Regions from separate parts of the Streptomyces sp. NPDC048142 genome, predicted to be linked through region 1. Evidence: riboswitches for the same ligand, from Rfam matches in the RefSeq annotation. Region 1 holds a riboswitch; each other region holds the start of a gene.

Region 1 (5,404 bases):
GACCGTGATGGAGGACGAGGAGACCGTAGCGAACGCGCGGCGCACCGGCGATCTGCTGCGCGAGCGGCTGGCGGCGCTGGTGGACCGCTACGAGCTGCTGCACGAGGTCCGCGGCCGCGGACTGATGATCGGCATCGAATTCGGCCGGCCGTCGTCGCTGAAACTCCGCAGCCGCTGGACCATGCTCCAGGCGGCCCGCAAGGGACTCTTCGCTCAGATGGTCGTGGTGCCGCTGCTCCAGAAGCACCGGATCCTCACCCAGGTCTCCGGCGACCACCTGGAAGTGATCAAGCTGATTCCGCCGCTGGTCATCGGGGACGCGGAGGTGGACCGCTTCGTGGCGGCGTTCACCTCCGTCATGGATGACGCGCACAGCGGCGGCGGACTGATGTGGGACTTCGGCCGGACCCTGGTCAAGCAGGCCGTGGCCAACCGCTGACCGGCCCGGGACCCGGTTTGCCTCCGGGGCAAATTATTGCCCCGGAGGAAAGGTCCTGGCCCAATGGAGACATGAACCCTCCGGACGAAGGGGTGCCGGACGAGCTCCCCGGCGTCGCACCCCGCCTGCGCGACCTGCGCCGAGGCCGTGGCCTGACCCTGGAAACCGCTGCTCAGCGGGCCGGGCTCTCCCCGGCCCATCTCTCCCGGCTGGAGACCGGCCGCCGGCAGCCCTCGCTGCCGATGCTGCTGGGGCTGGCCCGTATCTACGGTACGACGGTCTCCGAGCTTCTCGGCGAGCAGCCGCCCGAACGGGGCGCGATCGTCCGCGGCGGCGGCTTCGAGGGGGCGGAGGCGGACGGCTGGATGTACCGGCAGGCCGGCGGATCCGGCCGCGCGATGCAGGCGCTGCGGGTGCGCGTTCCGTACGGGGCCCAGGGCGACCTGGTCCGGGTCCATCCCGGCGAGGAGTGGCTGTACGTCCTTGAGGGACGGCTGCGGGTCGGGCTCGGCGACACCGTCCACGACCTCGAACCCGGTGACAGCGCCCACTTCGACTCGCTCACCCCGCACCGGATCGCGGCCGTCGACCGCTGCGGCGCCGAGCTGCTCTTCGTCCACACCCTGCTGCAGAGTCCCGCCGCCGAGCTCTGCCTCGGCAACGCCCTCCACGCGCGCTGACCGGCCGTTCCCGCCGGCGGCATCCTTCGCTCCACCGGCCGCGAGGCCGACAGAGAGGACCGTCATGTCCGATTCCGAACACTTCGACCCGCTGGGCCCCGGACGTCGCGAGAACGAGGACCCGCAGGAGAAGCGGATGCCGCGCGGCGTGGTGATCCGTCTCTTCGCCTACCTGGTGGCGGGCCACATCATCGCGGGCTTCCTCTATCTGCTCTTCGTGGTCGCCGGAAGCAAGTGACGGCAGGCAGGTGATGGCAGGCAAGTGAAGGCGGGCCGGTGACGGTGAGCACGTGACGGCGGGCCGGTGACGGTGAGCACGTGACGGCGGGCCGCCGGCCGAATCGCCGCCGGCCGGGTCAGCCCTGGTCGAGCAGGCGCTCGCGCAGTCGTTCCCGGGTCCCGGGGGAGACCCTCAGCCCCTCGGTCAGGTAGCGGTCGGTCGTTCCCCAGGTCTCCTCGATGGCTGTGAACGCCGCCGCGAGGTAGTCGGAATGCGCCCCGAAGAGCGGGTTCAGCAGCTCCATCACCTCGGGAGACATTCCGGACTCGGACATATCGGTGCGCTTCACCTTGTACCGGCGGTGGAGGTCGTTGGACTTGAGGTAGTCCTCCTCGATCGCCTCCGGCTCGACGCCGACCGCCAGCAGGGCGATCGCGATCGAGAGACCGGCCCGGTCCTTGCCCGCGGCGCAGTGCATGAGGGCCGGGACGCTGTCCTCGGCCAGGGAGTGCAGCACGCGGCTGTGCTCGGCGGTGCGGTCCACGATCGTCGAGCGGTACATCCGGATCATGCGCTCGGCGCCCTTGCCGCCCGAGAGGATGGAGCGCAGCTGTTCGATGTCCCCGTCGCGCACCATGCGCCAGAACTCCGCGCCGTCGGCCGGGTCCGAGAGCGGAATGCTGACATTGCGGACACCGGTCAGCTCGATGTCGTACCCGTCGAGCTGGTGGTCGGCGGAATTACGGAAGTCGAAGATCGTGTGCAGTCCGAGTCCGCCGAGGAAGGCCGCGTCCTCGGCGGTGGCGTGCGCCAGGTGACCGCTGCGGTAGAGCCGGCCGAAGGCGGTGTGCCGCCCGTCCGTGGTGGGAAGACCGCCCACGTCGCGGAAGTTGCGGACTCCGGTCAGCGCGGTCTCTGTCGGCGGGACCTGCGGCACCTGCTGCGTCACGGTGGCTCCTCTGGGGTCTCTGGCGTCGGCGCGGCTCGCCGGCGAGGGCGCTCCCGTGACGATACGACATCGATTCGACAGAAAATCATCACGGTCGGGTACCCGGTGCGGGGTGCCACGCGGGCCGGGCTGACCCGGCGTCAGGGGTGGCGCCTGCGGCATGTCCGTATTGGTGTATTTCGCAGAACATGCCCCGCTAATGGGGGAGATGGGATTCCAGAGGTGAGCGGGATCATATCCGTGACGGACCGTGGTGAGCGCGTCCCGGGGCATTCCCGTTGCCCGTACGGAAATTCAAGATCCGTCATCCACGGAGTGTGACGGGAAATCCGGGGCGATATTGAATCGATGATTCAGGTGCGCAACCGGTGGCTTGTTCCTGTCGTCCTGACTCGTTTACGGTCGCCGCAATCCGGACGGACCGCCTAATCCTGCCGCCGCCCGGAATTCGCACCCACCCACTCACGCGTGGCAGGAGCGGGGGAACCAGGTAAGCCGCCGATCCGGAGCGATCCGGACCGGCTCGGGGTGAAGTCGCCGCAACGCGACCGGGCATCTCCAGCCCGAACCCGACAGCTCACCTCGCAGGCGCCGGAGAGGAACTTCCCCATGCCCGCAAAGGGTAAGCACCGTCGTCCGAAGTCCGGCCCGATCTCCCGCGGCGTCCTCGCCGCAGGGACCGGCGGCGCCGTACTCGCCCTCCCGCTCATCGGCGCCACCGTCGCGAGTGCCGCGGACCGGGCCGCTCCGGCCGCGAAGCCCGCCGCCGCCTCGGTCGCCGCCGCGCACACCGCCCCGTCGACCGCCCCGGCCGCGTCGAAGGCCGCCCCGAAGACGTACTCCGTCGTCCCCGGCGACTACCTGTCGAAGATCGCCGCCGAGCACCGGCTCAAGGGCGGGTGGGAGAAGCTGTACCAGGACAACCGCTCCACCGTCGGAGAGAACCCCAGCCTGATCCACCCGGGCATGAAGCTGACCCTCGGCGCCAAGGGCTCCGCCCCGGCAGAGAAGTCCGCGGCTCCCAAGTCCGCGGCTCCCAAAGCAGCCCCGAAGAAGGCCGAACCGGCACCCAAGGCCGCTCCGAAGAAGGACCCGAAGGCGGACACGGTCTCCGCCGACGACTCCGAGGGCTCCGGCAGCTCGACGCCGGCCGGCTCCTCCGAGGCCACCGGCTCCGGCTGGTCGGCCCCGCTGGCCAGCGCCAACGTCACCACCCAGTACCGCGCTTCCGGCGCCAGCTGGTCCAGCGGCTACCACACCGGCTCGGACTTCCAGGCCGCCTCCGGCACCCCCGTCCTCGCGATCGGGCCGGGTACCGTGGTCTCGGCCGGCTACGGCGGCTCGTACGGCAACGAGGTCGTCATCAAGCACGAGGACGGCATGTACTCCCAGTACGCCCACCAGTCCGCGCTGAACGTCTCCGTCGGCCAGACCGTCACCGGCGGCCAGCAGATCGGCCTCTCCGGCTCCACCGGCAACTCCACCGGCCCGCACCTGCACTTCGAGGTCCGCACCGGCCCGAGCTACGGCTCGGACGTCGACCCGATCGCGTACCTGCGTCAGCACGGCGTCTCCGTCTGACCGAGCGGGGCGAGAAGTGACGAGGGGCGGTGCGCGGCGGCGCACCGCCCCTCTCTTTATTCCGGCTTTACTGCAACTGACCGGGTGGTCTATCTCACCACGCGTCAACCCCGTATTACGGTCGCGTAAGTCACATCGAACGATGCAGGATAAGTGCTTGTGGCAGACGATTCGAGAAACAACCAGCAGCACATCATCGGGTCGTACGCGGCGATTGGCGACAGTTTCACCGAGGGAGTCGGCGACCCCGGCCCCGGCGGCACCTTCGTCGGCTGGGCGGACCGCTTCGCGGTCCTCCTCGCCGACCGGCTCCCGGCCCCCGACGCGGCGGCCGGCCCCGAGGACTCCCCGCACGGGGACTTCCGCTACGCCAATCTCGCCGTACGAGGACGTCTCCTCGACCAGATCGTCGAGGAGCAGATCCCGCGCGCCAAGGAACTGGCCCCCGACCTGGTCAGCTTCTGCGCGGGCGGCAACGACATCATCCGGCCCGGCACCGACCCCGACGACCTCGCCGAGCGCTTCGAGCGGGCGGTCGCCGACCTGAGCAACGCCGTCGGCACGGTCATGGTCACCACCGGCTTCGACACCCGGGGCGTTCCGGTGCTGCGCCACATGCGCGGCAAGATCGCCACCTACAACGTGCATCTCCGGGCCATCGCCGACCGCTACCACTGCCCCGTGCTGGACCTGTGGTCGCTCCGCTCGGTCCAGGACCGGCGCGCCTGGGACAACGACCGGCTGCACCTCTCGCCCGAGGGCCACACCCGCGTCGCGCTGCGCGCCGCACAGGTCCTCGGCCACGACGTGCCCGCCGACCCCGACCAGCCCTGGCCGCCGCAGGCCCAGCGCAGCCCCTTCGACGAGCGGCGCGACAACATCCAGTGGGCCCGCGAATACCTGGTGCCGTGGATCGGGCGACGGCTGCGCGGAGAGTCCTCCGGCGACCACGTAGAGGCGAAGCGTCCCGACCTTCTGCCGCTGTAGCGGTCGTAGCGGTCACGGCTCCAGCAGTCGTACGGTCATGGCTCCAGCAGGGGGAGCGCACGCCGGGGCGGGCTCGGCACCACGAGCCCGTCCGAAGGCATGCCCACCCCGGGCCCGGCCGGTATCCGCTCCAGGACACCGCCCGCGAACACGTCGTACAGCGGCAGCGACTCCAGATGCACATAGCCGATATGGCAGTCGCACACGGCGAGCGGACAGGCCCGCGGGCCGAGCGCCCGGCGGTAGCTGCCGTCGTAGAGACTGCCCAGCTCGGCCTGGACGAAGTGACAGCGCCGTACCGTGCCGTCGCCGTCCACCGAGATCACCGACTCACCGGTCCGGCAGGGCAGCCCCGCCGAGCGGTGCGGATCACGGCTGTAGGGGAACAGCGGATCCAGCTCCGTCCACCGCGTCGCCTCCTCGTCGGTGTAGGTGTGTCCCTCGGCGGCGTTCACCCAGAGATAGACCTCCTCCGGCAGCGCCGCCCGCAGCCGCCGTGCCTCCTCCAGATGGGCGTCGAAGCCCACCACCCCCACGCTGTAGCGGAT
Region 2 (5,404 bases), on a different contig from region 1:
CCGCAGCCGCCCCCATCCCCCTACTCCTACCCGCCGCCCCAGCCGTACGGCAGCGCACCGCCCACCCACCGACTCCCGCCTCCGCCCCCGCCGCCGCCGCAGTAGCGTCGGCGACGGACGGCAGGGATGGTCTCAGGCCGACGCCTCGGTGAGCAGGGCGAGTTCCCGGTCCGTCAGCCGCAGATCGGCGACCGCGACGAGGGCGGGGAGCTGCTCGACCGTACGGGCGGAGGCGATCGGGGCGGCGACGGTCGGCTGCGCGGCGAGCCAGGCGAGGGCGACCGTCGCGATCTCGGCGTTGCGTTCCCCGGCGACCCGGTCGAGGGCGGCCAGCACCCTGCGGCCCTGCTCCGACTCCAGATGGCCGCCCGCCTTCGCGGAGCGGACGCTCTCCACCTTCGTACCGGGGCGGTACTTGCCGGTGAGGAAACCGGAGGCGAGCGCGTAGTACGGGACGGCGGCGAGGCCGGCGCGGGCCGCGGTGTCCTGGAGGGCGCCCTCGTAGGTGTCGCGGGAGACCAGGTTGTAGTGGGGCTGGAGCGCGACGTACCGGGCGAGGCCCTCGCGCTCGGAGAAGTCCAGGGAGGCCCGCAGGCGCTCGGGGCTGATGTTGGAGGCGGCGATGTGCCGCACCTTGCCGTCCTTCACCAGCTGGTCGAGGGCGGTGATGATCTCCTCGACCGGGACGGTCTCGTCGTCGAAGTGCGTGTAGTAGAGGTCGATGTGGTCGGTGCCGAGCCGGCGCAGCGAAGCCTCGGCGGCGCCCTTGATCGTGCCGGCGGCCAGGCCACGGTGGTCGGGGTGGGCGCCGGCCTTGGTGGCGACGACGATGTCGGACCGGTTGCCGCGGGAGGCGAGCCACCTGCCGATGACGGTCTCCGACTCGCCGCCCTCGTTGCCCTCGACCCAGGCGGAGTACGCGTCAGCGGTGTCGATGAAGTTGCCGCCGGCCGCGACGTACGCGTCCAGGACGGCGAAGGACTACTGCTCGTCCGCCGTCCAGCCGAAGACGCTGCCGCCGAGGGCGAGGGGGAAGACCCGGAGGCCCGAGGTGCCGAGAGTGCGCGCGGAAGTCATGTGAGGGTCCAACGGGGTGGACGGTGGGCGGTATTCCTCATTCCTCCACCGCCGCGCGACCGTACCTCCCCACCTCCACCGGGAAGGAACCGTGTCGCCCAGGAACCATGCCCCCCAAGGAACCGTGCCGTCCCCGGAACCGTGCCGTCCCCGGACAGACCGGCAGCCCTGGCGTCGGGGGGTGTGCGTCAGGGCTGCCGGAGTTTCGGGGTGGCGACGAAGGACGTCGGCCGGGGGGCCGGGGGTTTCAGACGTTCAGGCCCTTGCTGTTCAGCCAGGCCATCGGGTCCATCGCGGAACCGCCCGCGGTGCGGACCTCAAGGTGGAGGTGGACGCCGGTCACGTTGCCGCTGTCGCCCATCCGGCCGATGGTCTGGCCCGTGGTGACCTTCTGGCCGACGGAGACCTCGATCGAGGACTGGTGGGCGTACCAGATCTCGGTTCCGTCCTCCAGCTGGAGCACCGTGCGGTAGCCGTACGAACCGGAGTAGCCGGCCGACGTGATCGTGCCGCTGTGCACGGCCTTGAGCGGCGCACCGGCCGACCCGGCGAAGTCGAGACCGGTGTGCTGGCCGGAGGACCAGAGCGCGCCGGACTGACCGTAGGTCGAGGTGATCGTGTACGAGAAGGTGGGGAGGGAGTAGCTGGCGGCGAGCTTGGCGAGCCGCTCGGCCTCCTTCTTCTTCTCCGCCGCTTCCTCCGCCGCCTTCTTCTTCGCGGCGGCTTCCGCCTCGGCCTGGTCCTGCTGCTTCTTGGCCTCCTGCGCCGCCTTCTCGGCCGCGGCGTTCTCGGCGGTGGCCTTGGCCTCGGCGTCGGCGCTGGCCTGCTGCTGCTCGGCCTGCTGGAGGATCCGGGCGCGCAGGGCCTCGCCCGCGTCGGTGGCGCCCTGCTCGGCCTCGGCGCTGGTGAGACCGGCGGTGGTGAGCGGCGCGGACGAGGCGACCGGGGCCGTCTCCGCGTCGTCCGACATGAAGGACCCGACGCCGGGAAGAGACGTGGCGTCGGGGAGGTTGTCCGAGATGGAATCGGGAAGAGTGATGGAGACCGGCGCCTTGTCCTGCGCGGTGGCCATGCCGCCCGCACCGACGGCCGCTATGACGCCGACTCCGAGGACGGTGGAACTACGGGCCAGACCACGCTGCTTGGACACGCGGTGCCTGCCGCGCACGGGACGGATGGACTCCTCGGTGGGGTTCCACTCTTCCCAGGACCGCTCCGCGCCACCGAAGGTGTCGGCACTGAAGGGTGACGGGGCCTCAGGGGCAGGCTTGTTGGACGCCACGTGGGCGCACTCCTTTCCTTCCTTCTCGCCTACCGGGTTAGCTGACGGGTTCGGAGCAGGAAGGTCTCCTACGGGCCCCTCCGTCTCTCACGAGACACAGGCGTCCGATTCACCCCATGTAGGTGGTTCCCCGGTTCCCTTGCGGAATTCGGCGCTCGCGCGCGGCGCCGTCTCTGACGACGACTGTGACGACCGCGCTGCGTTATCGAACGTTAATAGAAGCATGTGCCCAATTCCAAGCTGTTCCTGTTGATCATTAACGAACACAGCAGGGATATACAGGTCACAAGCGGGTGGAATCGGGCGACTTGACCGAGCCTCAGCCGCACCTCATTTTCTGACGGTATGTCAAATGTTATGCGGAGCGGTGCCCTTCAGTTACGCACCGTGTCATCGCCCCGGCCCACGATCCTCACCGTCGTCCGGCGCACGGGCTGCCCCTCCGCCGGCCGGGCGACCGCGATCAGCGCCATGTCGTCCGTGGTCCGCCCCCCGGTGTGCAGCCGTACGTCGTCGGTCAGCGCCGACAGCAGCTCCTCCGGCCCCGGGAAGATCCGGCCGCGCAGCCGGGCCGCCGGATCGTAGAAGACCCCGTTCGCGTCCCGGGCCTCCGACAGGCCGTCCGTGAAGGCGAGGAGCGTCGCCCCTGCGGGCATCGCCCACTCGTCGGCCCGGTCCGGCCACACCCCCAGGTCCATCCCCAGCGGCAGCGCGGGCACCGAGGGCGCGAGCTCCTCCAGGGCGCCGTCCGCGTACAGCAGGATCGGCTCGGGGTGACCGCGGTTGACGAGGCGCAGCGAGGCCGAGCCGGGCGGGATCTCGGCCAGCACGGCGGTGATGAACCCCTCCATGGCGTCCAGCCCGTACCGCCGCGTCCCCTCCCGTGCCAGCGCCCGCTCCAGCCGCTGCGCGACGCCCTCCAGCGAACGCTCCTGCTCTGCGGCCTCCCGGAACGCCCCGATGATCACCGCCACCGCCTCCACGGCGCCCAGCCCCTTGCCGCGTACGTCGCCGACCACCACGCGTACCCCGTACGGGGTGTCCGCGACGGCGAACAGGTCGCCGCCCACGAACTCGTCCGCCTGCGCCGCCTCGTACCGCGCCGCGACCTGGAGCCCGCCGATCCGCTCGGCCGGCGTCGGCAGCACGGCCCGCATGGCGGTCTCCGCGATGACCCGGGCCGAGGCCAGCTGCTCGTTGCTGCGCCGCACGACCCCGTTGATGACGATGGCGAGCACCGAGGCGGTGAGCACGGTGATCATCTCGATGACGGGGACCACCTGGGTGGACGTCCCGTCGGCGAGCCGCATCGCGATGACGGAGAGGAGCGCGGCGATGTCGGTGCGGACGGTCCGGGACAGCGAGAAGAACGGTGCGGCGATCAGCGGGGCCGCGACGAACAGGGGAACGGCGGTGAAGTTGGGCGGGGACAGTGAGTCGAACACCAGCCCGCCGACGATCAGCAGGGCGGGCAGCATCCGGACGAACCGGCGTGACCCCCGGCTGCCGGGCGTCACATTGCCCTCCGGAGACCCGAACACCGCACGGCCCACGGCGTCGATGCTCCCCGCCGTGCCGCTACGCCGTCTCTCGGCCATCCCCACCTGTGCACTCCTGCCCGGTCCACCCACGGCTGCGGACGGTACCGCGCCCGGTCCAGGCTTCCCGGAGCCGCGCCGGGCGGCGACCGGGCATCGGCCGAATAGGGGGAAGCGGACGGCAGCCCGGCCCTTGGCGGTCAGTCGGAGAGCCGGTGTTCCGCGTAGACCGTCAGCGCGTCCCGTACGAAGGCGGCGGTGCCGTCCCCGTGGCGATCGTAGTTCTTCGCGAAGCGGGGATCGGCGGCATACATCTCCCCGAGCCCGATCACGTACGAGCGGCTGGGCTCCCTGGCCGACGACAGCCATGCGCAGTGCCGACGGGCGAGCTCCTGCGCCTCGGCCCCCTCCGCGGCGAGCCCGGCCTCCCTGGCCCGCCCCCAGTCGCGCGCGAGGGCCTCGTGCTCGTCCTGGAACGCCCGCTTCTCCCGCTCCCCGAGCGAACGCCACCAGCGGTCGCCCTCCTCGTACGCGTCCCGGCCCCAGCGCTCGGTCACCTCCTGCTCGTGGGCGGTGTGGTCGAAACCGTCGAACACTTCGTCGGCCATGAGTTCCATCCCCTCCTGGGTCTTGTGGAGAGTGGTCCGCACCGAGGCGATCTGCCGCCCGATGCGCGCCTGCTCCTGTTCGAGCAGCCGCAGATGCGCCCGCAGCGCCACCGCCGTGTCCCGCTGCCCCGCGAGCACGTCCTTGATGGCGGGCAGCGACAGTCCGAGCTCCCGCAGCAGCAGGATGCGCTGCAGCCGGACGAGGGCGTCCTGGTCGTAGTAGCGGTAGCCGTTGCTCCCGATCCGGCTCGGCGTGAGGAGACCGAGGTCCCCGTAGTGCCGGAGCGTGCGGCTCGTGGTGCCGGCTTTTCTGGCGATTTCCTGAATGGACCACTCCATGCCGGAAACGCTAGATCTTTACGCTGCGTCAAGGTCAAGCCGGAACATCGCGGCACCGGAAAACGACTCGGGCCCGGCACGCTGTGCGTGCCGGGCCCGGGTCTTCAGTAGCGGGGACAGGATTTGAACCTGCGACCTCTGGGTTATGAGCCCAGCGAGCTACCGAGCTGCTCCACCCCGCGTCGGTAGACACAACTCTACGGCATTCCCGGCGCGCCTCTGACCAGTTACGGCGAGCGGTACCTCACCTCCGCGCCGGGCTCCGCCTGATCACCGGCGGCCACACCCGACATCCCCGGCCCGGCCCCGTACGAGCGGCCTCGGACAAGCGGCCCCTCACAGCGAAACGCCTCGTCCTGCCGGAGCAGGCCGAGGCGTTTCGTGTCGGGCCGGAGGGGGTTCCTCCGGGCCCGGTGACCAGTAGGCCGTGTGGGACTCGAACCCACAACCAACGGATTAAAAGTCCTGGCCGGGAGCGGGTAGGTGGTGCCGGGCTATGTTGCGTTGTCCCGGACTGCCTGGTCGGACGGGGTGGGCAGTGCCGCGTGGTCCGGACGGAA
Region 3 (5,404 bases), on a different contig from region 1:
GAGGAGGACAGCGAGGACGTGATGCCGGAGGTGGGTCCCGCGGGGGCGGCCATCGGGCCCTTGCGCTTCCAGTCCAGGTGCTGCTCCGGGATCTCCTCCAGGAACCGCGAGGGCGGGTTGTACGAGGGCTGGCCCCAGGCGCTGCGCATCGCGGCCCGGGTCAGATAGAGCCGTTCGCGGGCGCGGGTGATGCCGACGTACGCGAGGCGGCGCTCCTCCTCCAGCTCCTTGGTCTGGCCGAGGGCCCGCATGTGCGGGAAGACGCCGTCCTCCATGCCGGTGAGGAAGACGACCGGGAACTCCAGGCCCTTCGCGGTGTGCAGGGTCATCAGCGTGATGACCCCGGAGCCGTCCTCGTCCTCGTCGGGGATCTGGTCGGAGTCCGCGACGAGCGCGACCTTCTCCAGGAACTCCGCGAGCGTCCCCGCGCCCTCCGTCTCGCCCCGCTCCTGCTCGAATTCGAGGGCGACGGCGGCGAGTTCCTGGAGGTTCTCGATGCGGGTCTCGTCCTGCGGGTCGGTGGAGGCCTGGAGCTCGGCGAGATAGCCCGTGCGCTCCAGGACCGCTTCCAGCACGACGGCGGGCCCGGCGCCGGACTCGACGATCGTGCGCAGCTCCTCCATCAGCGTGTTGAAGCGCTTGACGGCGTTGGACGAGCGGGCGGCCATGCCGTACGCCTCGTCCACCCGGCGCAGTGCCTGCGGGAAGGAGATCTTCTCCCGCATCGACAGGGCGTCGATCATCGCTTCGGCGCGGTCGCCGATGCCGCGCTTGGGGACGTTGAGGATGCGGCGCAGCGGGACGGTGTCCTCGGGGTTGGCGAGGACCCGGAGGTAGGCCAGGACGTCCCGGACCTCCTTGCGCTCGTAGAAGCGCACGCCGCCGACGACCTTGTAGGGCAGGCCGACGCGGATGAAGATCTCTTCGAAGACACGGGACTGGGCGTTGGTCCGGTAGAAGACGGCGACGTCGCCCGCCTTGGCGTCGCCCGCGTCGGTGAGCCGGTCGATCTCGTCGGCGACGAACTGCGCCTCGTCGTGCTCGGTGTCCGCGACATAGCCGGTGATGCGGGCGCCGGAGCCGGCGTTGGTCCAGAGGTTCTTGGGGCGGCGGCTCTCGTTGCGCTCGATGACGGCGTTGGCGGCGGAGAGAATCGTCTGCGTGGAGCGGTAGTTCTGCTCCAGCATGATCGTCGTCGCGCTCGGGTAGTCCTCCTCGAACTGGAGGATGTTGCGGATGGTCGCGCCCCGGAAGGCGTAGATCGACTGGTCCGCGTCGCCCACCACGCACAGCTCGGCGGGGGCGTCGGCCTCTCCGGCCGGGCCGACCAGCTCCCGTACCAGCGTGTACTGGGCGTGGTTGGTGTCCTGGTACTCGTCGACCAGGACGTGGCGGAAGCGGCGGCGGTAGTGCTCGGCGACGTCCGGGAAGGCCTGGAGGAGGTGGACCGTCGTCATGATGATGTCGTCGAAGTCCAGGGCGTTGGCCTCGCGCAGGCGGGCCTGGTAAAGCGCGTACGCCTGGGCCAAGGTCTTCTCGAAGCCATCGGCAGCCTGCCCGGCGAAGGTCTCCTCGTCGATGAGCTCGTTCTTGAGGTTGGAGACCTTGGCGGTGAAGGACTTCGGCGGGTGGCGCTTGGGGTCCAGGTCGAGGTCGCGGCAGACCAGGGCCATCAGGCGCTTGGAGTCGGCGGCGTCGTAGATCGAGAAGGACGAGGTGAAGCCGAGCTTCTTCGACTCGCGGCGCAGGATGCGGACGCACGCGCTGTGGAAGGTCATGACCCACATGGCGTTGGCGCGCGGGCCGACGAGCTGCTCGACGCGCTCCTTCATCTCGCCCGCGGCCTTGTTGGTGAAGGTGATCGCGAGGATCTGCCCGGGGTGCGTGCCGCGCTCGGCCAGCAGGTGGGCGATGCGGTGGGTGAGCACCCGGGTCTTGCCGGAGCCGGCCCCGGCGACAATGAGCAGCGGGGATCCGGCGTGCACGACGGCGGCGCGCTGCTCGGTGTTCAGCCCGTCGAGCAGCGCCGCGGCGTCGATCACCGGGCGCGGGTGGCCGTCCCGGTAATACCCGTCCCGGGGCGGCGGGGGCGCGTCGTAGACGCCCTCGAAGAGTCCCTCCGGCACCGCTTCGGGCGCGTGGTCCTCGGGGGGCGGCGGGGGGCCGTCCTCCGCGGGCTGGAGGCCGGTCAGGAAACTGTCGTCAAAGAGGCTGCTCATCGCCTCCCGAGTTTAGGCTGCCGGACTGACAACCTTCGGCCGAAGGCCGGAAGCAGCCCTCGGCACCCGTACGCCACCGGTACGCACGGAGAGCGGACGCCCACGTTCCGTGAAGGAGTGCCCGGTCGGAAGGGGTGTGTGGCCCATGATCCGAAAAGGTCACGAAAATGTATCGGGCATATCGCTCATGCTCCTTCCCAGCGGTGCCACGGGTTGGCTAGCGTGCTCGGTCAGGTGATCCGTACCTCCCTGAGGCGAACCGCGCCTAACGGACACCTCTGCCGAATCCGTCCTGCCCTCCAGGTAGTTCGGAACCGGGGACCCACACGCAGAACCGGGGTGAATCGGTCCGTGCCCTCGCATCCGGACCGTAGGACAGCCTTCCGTTCCGTCCGAACCCGACAGCTAACCCGGTAGGCGGTCCACGGAAGGAGATGCCGGTCTTGGCATCGCATCGCAAGCCGCGCACGAAGGTGCGCACCACCACTCCCGCCGTCGGGCTGACGACGGCCGCGCTGGCCTCCGTGACGTTGCTCTCCACGCAGAGCGCCACGGCCGCGCCCGCGGAGCCGAAGCCCACCATCGAGGAAGTGCAGAAGAAGGTCGACGCCCTGTACCGGCAGGCGGGCACCGCGACCCAGGAGTACAACCGGGCCAAGGCCGCCTCCGCCACGCAGCAGAAGAAGGTCGCCACGCTGCTCGCGGACGTGGCGAAGCGGACCGAGAAGATCAACGAGGCGCGCCGCGCGCTGGGCTCCTACGCGGCGGCCCAGTACCGCAGCGGCGGCATCGCGCCCACGGCGACGTTCTTCCTGGCGGACGACCCGCAGGGGTACTTCGACCAGAGCCGGCTCATGGACCGGGCGACAGAGAGGCAGCAGAAGGCCGTCACCGATTTCCGTACGCAGCAGGCGGCGGCGGCGAAGAAGCGCGCGGAGGCGGTGAAGAGCCTGGAGACCCTCACCGAGACGCAGGCCACACGCGCCTCCAGCAAGAAGGACGTGCAGACCAAGCTCACCGAGGCCCGCGGCCTGTTGTCCCGGCTGACCGCCGAGGAGAAGGCGCGGCTGGCGGAGCTGGAGCGCAAGAAGGAGGCCGAGGCCAAGGAGAAGGCGGCGAAGCTGGCCGCCCGGCAGGCCGCCGAGGCGAAGGAGAAGGCCGAGGCGGAGGAGAAGGCCCGCGAGGAGGCCGCGAAGGAGTCCAGCGGCGGTTCGGGAACGGGCTCCGGATCCGGTACGGGCACGGGGTCGGGCTCCGGCACCGGCACGGGCAGCGGTTACGCCGCCAAGGCGGAGAAGGTGCTGGACTTCGCCCGCGCCCAGATCGGGAAGCCGTACGTCTGGGGCGCGTCGGGCCCGTCCAGTTACGACTGCTCGGGGCTGACGCAGGCGGCGTGGCGGGAGGCGGGCGTGACCCTGCCCCGGACGACCTGGGACCAGGTGAACGTCGGAACCCGGGTCGCCACCTCCGACCTGCTCCCCGGGGACCTGGTCTTCTTCTACGACGACATCAGCCACGTCGGCATCTACAAGGGCGACGGGATGATGATCCACGCCCCGAAGCCGGGTGCGAACGTGCGCGAGGAGTCGATCTACTCCATGCCGATCTACGGAAGCGTGCGCCCGGCGTAGCAACAGTGCGTAGGGGCAGCGCGTAGGGGCAGTAGGTAGGGGCAGTAGGTAGCGCCAGAACGCGTAGGACCGGTACGTAGCAGCAGTACGCGTACGGGGCCGGGGGCGGCTCTTCAGCGGTCGTTCCCGGAACGCCTCACCTCATGTCCAGACGGTGGCGATGAAGATGTTGGCGACCGTCAGCCCGCCGACCGCCGCGAACGCGCCCTTGTCGACCTTCTCGTCGTCCCGCTTGACGTAGACCAAGGCGAGGATCACGACCAGCAGCGCCAGCTTGATGCCGATCTTGACGTTGTTCACGGCCTGATCGTCGGCCTGGTTGAGGCCGACCAGGGCGACACCGGTGACCAGCATGGTCAGCGCGCCGTGAAGCATCGCGGGGACGAAGCGGGCGGTCCCCGCCCCCATGGCCTTCATCTGCGTCAGGAAGCCGCCCAGCAGGGAGGCGATGCCGATGATGTGCAGGGCGACGAAGACATTGATGAGTACGTCCATGGATCCGGAGCCTAGCCATGGCCAGTGTTTCACCGTGCAGTGAGGCAAGCCTTCCTTTTGCACCTTCCTCGTGCGCCTTCTCGGCCGTGAGCGAATCGCCCTGCAATAGGACCCCATTCCCGATCGAATGCGACCGGCGAAACGTCACATCAGGGCAATAGCTGTCATGGTGACTCTTTTCCCCGCACCCGGATTAGCGTCCTTCACGGACCCGCCGGTATCTCCCGGCGGGCAGCCGACAGAAAGGATGCCATCCCCGTGGCAGCGCACCGCAGGTCAGCTCACCGAAAACCCAAGCAGCGCCCGTTCGCCGGCCCTGCTGCCCGCACCGCCGCCACCCTGGCGCTCGCCGGGGCCGCCACCGCCGGCTCGGTCACCGGAGCGGGCGCGGCCCCCGCCGAACCGGCCCCCACCGCCACGCAGGTCAAGGCGAAGGTCGACCGGCTGTACCACGACGCCGAGGTCGCCACCGAGAAGTACAACGGGGCGAAGGAGAAGGCGGCCGCCGCCACCCGCACCGTCGAGGACCTGACCGACGAGGCCGCCCGCCGCACCGACCGCCTCAACACCGCCCGGCACGCCCTGGGTTCGCTGGCCACCGCGCAGTACCGCGGCGGCACCCTCGATCCGGCCCTGCAACTGGCGCTCTCCTCCGACCCCGACACCTATCTGCAACGCGCCTCCTACCTCGACCGGGTGGGCGACCGGCAGACGGGCATGCTGCGGAACATCAAGCGGCAGGTCTCCCAGATCACCCGCGTCAAGGCCCGCGCCGACCAGGAGACCGAACGCCTCGCCGCCCGCCGCGCCGAGCTGCGCGAACACCGCACCGTGATCCGCACCAAGCTGGCCGACGCCCGCAGGCTGCTGGACACCCTGACCGCCGATGAGCGCGCCGAACACGAACGCTCCGCCGACGCCCGGCACGGCGGCGGCCCGGCCCACGCCGACCGCTCCACCGCCCGGAGCGGACCGGTCGCGCCCTCGAACTCCCGCGCCGCGCAAGCCATCGCCTTCGCGCACGGCGCGATCGGCAAGCCGTACGTCTGGGGCGCGACG
Region 4 (5,404 bases), on a different contig from region 1:
TTGAAGCCGTTGCGCTGGGCCAGCTCGACGGCGTCCAGGGCCTCGGTCAGCGAACCGATCTGGTTGACCTTGACGAGCAGGGCGTTGGCGGAGCCCTCCTCGATGCCGCGGGCCAGGCGCTCGGGGTTGGTGACGAAGAGGTCGTCGCCGACGATCTGGACCTTGGCGCCGATGCGGTCGGTGATGGTCTTCCAGCCGGCCCAGTCGTCCTCGTACAGCGGGTCCTCGATGGAGACCAGCGGGTACGCGGAGACGAGCTCCTCGTAGTACGCGGTCATCTCGGCGGCCGAGCGGGACTTGCCCTCGAACTCGTAGACGCCGTCCTTGTAGAACTCGGAAGCGGCGGCGTCGAGCGCGAGCGCCACGTCACGGCCCGGGACGTAGCCGGCCTCCTTGATGGCCTCGACGATGAGGTCCAGGGCGGCGCGGTTGGAGTCCAGGTTCGGGGCGAAGCCGCCCTCGTCGCCGAGTCCGGTGGACAGGCCCTTGGTCTTGAGGACCTTCTTGAGCGTGTGGTAGACCTCCGCGCCCCAGCGCAGGGCCTCGGAGAAGGACTCCGCGCCGATCGGGGCGATCATGAACTCCTGGATGTCCACGTTGGAGTCGGCGTGCGAGCCGCCGTTCAGGATGTTCATCATCGGAACGGGCAGCAGGTGCGCGTTCGGGCCGCCGAGGTAGCGGAAGAGCGGCAGGTCGGACGCCTCGGAGGCGGCGTGCGCGACGGCCAGCGAGACGCCGAGGATGGCGTTCGCGCCGAGCGAGGCCTTGTTCTCGGTGGCGTCCAGGTCGAACATCGCCTGGTCGATGAGGCGCTGCTCGGTGGCGTCGTACCCGACGAGCTCCGGGCCGATCTGCTCGATGACGGCGAGGACGGCCTTCTCGACGCCCTTGCCCTGGTAACGGTTGGGGTCGCCGTCGCGAAGCTCAACAGCCTCGAACGCACCGGTGGAGGCGCCGGACGGAACAGCAGCACGGCCCGTGCTGCCGTCGTCGAGGCCAACCTCGACCTCGACCGTGGGGTTGCCCCGGGAGTCGAGGATTTCCCTGGCTACGACGACGTCGATGGACGGCACGAGGCATCTCCTTCTGGGATATGACGCTGGTTGTGCAGGGTCACTGTGGCCTTGCGACACGAGCCTATCGGGCCCGGCCGCGTCGGCCAGCCGACCGCCCGCCTCCTGGGACGAAAAAGGACCCAAGGACCTGCATCACGGACAAATCTCTAGAAATCTACTGGGCAGTAACCAGTACTGCCGACAAGAAATGAACGAATGCGGGCCCCCGGACCCCCGCCGCTCGCGAAGACCCGGCCCGGCGCGCCGGGGGGGAAGAGCGCGCCGGGCCGGGAAGCCGTGCGGGGAGAAGTGCTGCCGGACGCCTCCCCTCCGGGGAGGAGGGCGACGGTCACTTCAGGTGGAGCTGACGGTCACTTCAGGTGGAGCTGCTGACCCGGGAAGATCAGGTCCGCGTCCTTGACGATGTCGTCGTTGAGCTGGAAGAGCTTGCTCCAGCCGCCCTTGACGCCTTCCTTCTGAGCGATGCTGCTCAGGGTGTCGCCGGCCTCGACCTTGTACTCGCCGTCGCCCTTCTGGACCTTCTCGCCGGTCGGGGTGGTGACGGTCTTCCTGGTCTCGGCCTTCTTCTCGGCCTGCGGAGCGGTGCGCTGCTCGCTGCGCGTGGTGGGCTGCTCGGCCTGGCGCTCGGGCTGCGCCTGGCCGGAGCCGGTGTTCACGCCCGGGTCCACCCCGTCGTTGGTGAGGCCGCCGGCGCCGGCGCAGGCCCAGGCTCCCGGGCCCTGCAGGTCGAGGAGCTTCTCGGCGGTGGCGATCTGCTGGTCCTTGGAGGCCAGGTCGGCGCGCGAGGCGTACTGCGTACCGCCGGCGGCGGCCCAGCTGGACTGCGAGAACTGCAGTCCGCCGTAGTAGCCGTTGCCGGTGTTGATGGACCAGTTGCCGCCGGACTCGCACTGGGCGACGGCGTCCCAGGTCTCGACGGAGGCGGCGGAAGCGCTGGTCGCGCCCATCAGCGGGACGGCGACGGCGGCACCGGTGACACCCGCGAGGGTGGCGATACGGGTGGCCTTGGACGGGCGGCGGTGCTTGCCCTTGCTCTTCAGCAGCATGGAAATCCCCTCACCGACGCCTACGAGGTGAGCTGTCGGGTTCGGGCTGATGAGTTGCCCGGTCGCACGGTGCCGCATGCGACTTCACCCCAAGCCGGTCCCGTACGTCCCCGTCGGTTCGACGAGGCGTCCGGACCCGGCGGCCTACCTGGGTCCCCCGCTCCTGCCTACGGCGCTTACGCGTCTGTTCCCTTCGACCGACGGCAGGATTCGGCGTGACGGTCGACGGGGCCCGCGGTGCGAGCGGCTCCGACCGTAAGCGCAGGCAACCCCGACATTCAAAGATGGACATAGGGGGCAATAACCCCGAACTCGCCGTGGCCGGCAGGCCGTTTCCGCAGGTCGGGCGCGATACGCACGGACCGGCCGGACGGGGCACGCCAGTTGAAGCAAAGAGACCCATGTCTCACTTACGCAAAAGTGGACATAGGCCTCTGAACTGCCCGAATTTCGGGGGCGTTTTCTCCCGGATTGGATCAGTTGGCGGCGGGCCCCTCGGCGCTCTCCGGCGCGACCCGATCCGTACTCTGGTCCGCACCTCGGTCCGCACCCTGGCCCGCGGCCTGATCCGCACCCCGGTCCGCGGCCTGACCCAGGCCCAGATCCAGGTTCTGGCCGGGCAGGATCAGATCCGGGTCGGAGCCCAGGAGGTCCTTGTTCGTCTCGTACAGGCCGGTCCAGCCGCCGGGAAGGTCCTGTGCGCCGGCGATGGCCCAGAGGTTGTCCCCGGGCTGCACCGTGTACGCACCGGCCGTCGCCGCGCCGCCGTTCCGCGCGTCGCCCTCGCCGCGCGAGGCGTGCCTGCCCGACTCGCGGGGGTCGCCCTCCCGGCCCGGGTCGGCCTCCTCGGGCGCGGGGGCGCCCCGGTGCTTGCCCGCCTTGCCGTCCTCGTCCGTCGAGGCGTCGGGGGCGCCGGAGGCCGGCGGGGCGGGGGGCGTCACCGAGGAGCCGGGGGCTTCGCTCCCCTTCTCCGTACCGCCATTGCCCTCCGTGTCCGCCGCGCCGCTCTTCCCGCGCTCGCCGGACCCATCCGACCCGTCAGACCTGTTGGCCCCATCGAACCCGTCCGACCCATCAGCCCCATCGGACCCGTCAGTTTCAGCCGACTTGCCGGATTCATCCGTTTCACCGGTTGCGTCCGCTTCGTCGGTCGGGGTCGTCGTCGGGGCGGGGGACGGGTCGGGGGACGGCGAGACGCCCGGGTCGACGCCGGGCAGACCGCCGTCCGTCGCGAGGCCGGAGATGGCCGCGCAGCTGGGCCACGCCTTCGGGCCCTGGTCGTCCAGGACCTTCTCGGCGACGGTGATCTGCTGGGACCGGCTGGCGAGGTCGGCGCGGGGCGCGAACGCCGTGCCGCCGTACGCCGACCAGGTCTCCTGCGAGAACTGGAGCCCGCCGTAGTAGCCGTTGCCGAGATCGGCGCTCCATGTGCCGCCGCTCTCGCACTCCGCGACCCGGTCCCAGGTGGTGGCCTCGGCCGCGTGCGCGCCGCCGGCGCCGAGCAGCGGGATGGCGATGGCCGATCCCGTCACCCCTGCGGCGACGACGATGGCGGGTGCCTGGCGAGGGCGGCGGTGTCTGCCGTTCGCGGAGCCCATGGGTATGCCTTCCGTGCGACTGACGAGCGAGTGACCTGAGCGCCGCGCAGCAGGAATCGGGTCCTGCGCCGGCACACAAGTGACGCGTGAGCAACGAGCGGCCGACGCGTCGAACCGTGAACCTAGCGGGACTCGAACGTATGTCACAAGTCGATGCAGCGCAGATCACGTGAAAGTCACAGACTTGACAGAGTGTCACTTTTTTCGGAACGGCCGACCGGCTCGAACTCGGCCGGAAGCGTGCGCAATCCCCGCATGATGAGCCCGCCGCGTCGGCGCAAATCGGCAGGTTCTCCCGCAAGTCGCAGGCCAGGAAGGCGTCTCAGCGGCGTGGCCGGCGCGGTCTGCCCCACCGGCCGAGCCTTCGTCAGCACCTCGGTGACATAACGCCAGGTCGCGAACTCCACCGGCCCGTCGAACCGCAGCGGTGCCTCTCCTGTCCGCGCCGGAGGCCTGCCGGCGCTCGCGGGGCTCAGGCCGCCGGGACGGCGGGAGCTGGCTAGGGGAGGGCGGGCGTCCGGTCGTCGTCGAGATCTCCACGCCATGCCGGTGGGCCCTCGCCGCACAAGCGCCCGATACCGTCGCCAGGTGAACGACACCCCGACTCCGGAACTCTTCTCCTGGGAGTTCGCGACCGATCCGTATCCCGCGTACGCCTGGCTGCGGGAGCACGCGCCCGTGCACCGGACGGAACTGCCGTCCGGGGTGGAAGCGTGGCTCGTGACCCGCTACGCCGACGCGCGGCAGGCACTCGCCGACGCCCGGCTCTCCAAGAACCCCGAATACCACGCTGATGACGCCCAGGGCCGCGCCAAGACCGGTATCCCGGGGGAACGCGGTGCGGGCCTCATGACGCACCTGCTCAACATCGACCCGCCGGACCACACCAGGCTGCGCCGGCTCGTGTCCAAGGCGTTCACCCCGCGCCGGACCGCGCTCTTCGCGCCACGGGTCCAGGAACTGGCGGACAGCCTCGTCGACGCCTTCGCGGAGAAGGGGGAAGCCGACCTCATCCATGAATTCGCCTTCCCGCTCCCCATCTACGCCATCTGCGACCTGCTCGGCGTACCCCGCGAGGACCAGGACGACTTCCGTGACTGGGCCGGGATGATGATCCGGCACGGCGGCGGACCGCGCGGCGGCGTCGCCCGCTCCGTGAAGAAGATTCGCGCCTACCTCTCCGAGCTGATTCACAAGAAGCGCGCGGACCCCGGCGACGACCTGATCTCGGACCTGATCCGGGCGAGTGACCACGGCGAGCACCTCACCGAGAACGAGGCCGCCGCCATGGCGTTCGTGATCCTGTTCGCGGGTTTCGAGACGACCATCAACCTGATCGGCAACAGTGCCCACGCGTTCTTCCGGAACCCCGTTCAGCGATCCGTTTTCCAGGGAGCGGTGGAGCAGGGCAACGGCTCCCTCATCGACAGCGCCATCGAGGAACTGCTGCGTTTCGACGGCCCGGTGGAGCTGGCGACCTGGCGGTACGCCACCGAGGGGCTCGAAATCGGGGGACAGCCGATCCGAAAGGGTGACCCGGTCCTCGTGGTGCTCGCGGCGGCGGACCGCGACCCCGAGAGGTTCAAGAGCCCCGACACCCTTGACCTCTCCCGCCGGGACAACCAGCACCTGGGATACGGACACGGCATCCACTACTGCCTCGGCGCACCCCTCGCACGGCTGG

What was found. Region 1 has a riboswitch for cyclic di-AMP ahead of ACGF2Y_RS20265 (peptidoglycan DD-metalloendopeptidase family protein). Riboswitches for the same ligand answer to the same signal wherever they lie in the genome.
Region 2: it holds a riboswitch for cyclic di-AMP, as region 1 does, so the genes downstream of both, ACGF2Y_RS35455 (M23 family metallopeptidase) here and ACGF2Y_RS20265 (peptidoglycan DD-metalloendopeptidase family protein) in region 1, are expected to answer to the same signal.
Region 3: it holds a riboswitch for cyclic di-AMP, as region 1 does, so the genes downstream of both, ACGF2Y_RS29355 (NlpC/P60 family protein) here and ACGF2Y_RS20265 (peptidoglycan DD-metalloendopeptidase family protein) in region 1, are expected to answer to the same signal.
Region 4: it holds a riboswitch for cyclic di-AMP, as region 1 does, so the genes downstream of both, ACGF2Y_RS15795 (transglycosylase family protein) here and ACGF2Y_RS20265 (peptidoglycan DD-metalloendopeptidase family protein) in region 1, are expected to answer to the same signal.

Annotation. Positions count from the first base shown of each region.
Region 1 covers NZ_JBIDBC010000015.1:71,338-76,741, forward strand. Annotated here, with positions in the region: gene ACGF2Y_RS20245 (aspartate aminotransferase family protein) at 1-439, shown strand, start outside; gene ACGF2Y_RS20250 (helix-turn-helix domain-containing protein) at 511-1,119, shown strand; gene ACGF2Y_RS20255 (DUF6126 family protein) at 1,184-1,357, shown strand; gene ACGF2Y_RS20260 (tyrosine-protein phosphatase) at 1,476-2,288, opposite strand; cyclic di-AMP (ydaO/yuaA leader) riboswitch at 2,734-2,894, shown strand; gene ACGF2Y_RS20265 (peptidoglycan DD-metalloendopeptidase family protein) at 2,898-3,869, shown strand; gene ACGF2Y_RS20270 (SGNH/GDSL hydrolase family protein) at 4,029-4,856, shown strand; gene ACGF2Y_RS20275 (STM4011 family radical SAM protein) at 4,892-5,404, opposite strand, start outside.
Region 2 covers NZ_JBIDBC010000056.1:236-5,639, reverse strand. Annotated here, with positions in the region: gene ACGF2Y_RS35465 (PrsW family intramembrane metalloprotease) at 1-105, shown strand, start outside; partial or broken gene ACGF2Y_RS35460 (aldo/keto reductase) at 133-1,077, opposite strand; gene ACGF2Y_RS35455 (M23 family metallopeptidase) at 1,325-2,359, opposite strand; cyclic di-AMP (ydaO/yuaA leader) riboswitch at 2,371-2,523, opposite strand; gene ACGF2Y_RS35450 (PP2C family protein-serine/threonine phosphatase) at 2,734-3,957, opposite strand; gene ACGF2Y_RS35445 (MerR family transcriptional regulator) at 4,098-4,844, opposite strand; tRNA gene ACGF2Y_RS35440 (tRNA-Met) at 4,953-5,026, opposite strand.
Region 3 covers NZ_JBIDBC010000030.1:61,818-67,221, forward strand. Annotated here, with positions in the region: gene pcrA (DNA helicase PcrA) at 1-2,219, opposite strand, end outside; cyclic di-AMP (ydaO/yuaA leader) riboswitch at 2,489-2,655, shown strand; gene ACGF2Y_RS29355 (NlpC/P60 family protein) at 2,663-3,850, shown strand; gene ACGF2Y_RS29360 (hypothetical protein) at 3,992-4,345, opposite strand; gene ACGF2Y_RS29365 (NlpC/P60 family protein) at 4,604-5,404, shown strand, end outside.
Region 4 covers NZ_JBIDBC010000010.1:107,443-112,846, forward strand. Annotated here, with positions in the region: gene eno (phosphopyruvate hydratase) at 1-1,073, opposite strand, end outside; gene ACGF2Y_RS15795 (transglycosylase family protein) at 1,427-2,122, opposite strand; cyclic di-AMP (ydaO/yuaA leader) riboswitch at 2,125-2,307, opposite strand; gene ACGF2Y_RS15800 (transglycosylase family protein) at 2,599-3,720, opposite strand; partial or broken gene ACGF2Y_RS15805 (hypothetical protein) at 3,897-4,154, opposite strand; gene ACGF2Y_RS15810 (cytochrome P450) at 4,264-5,404, shown strand, end outside.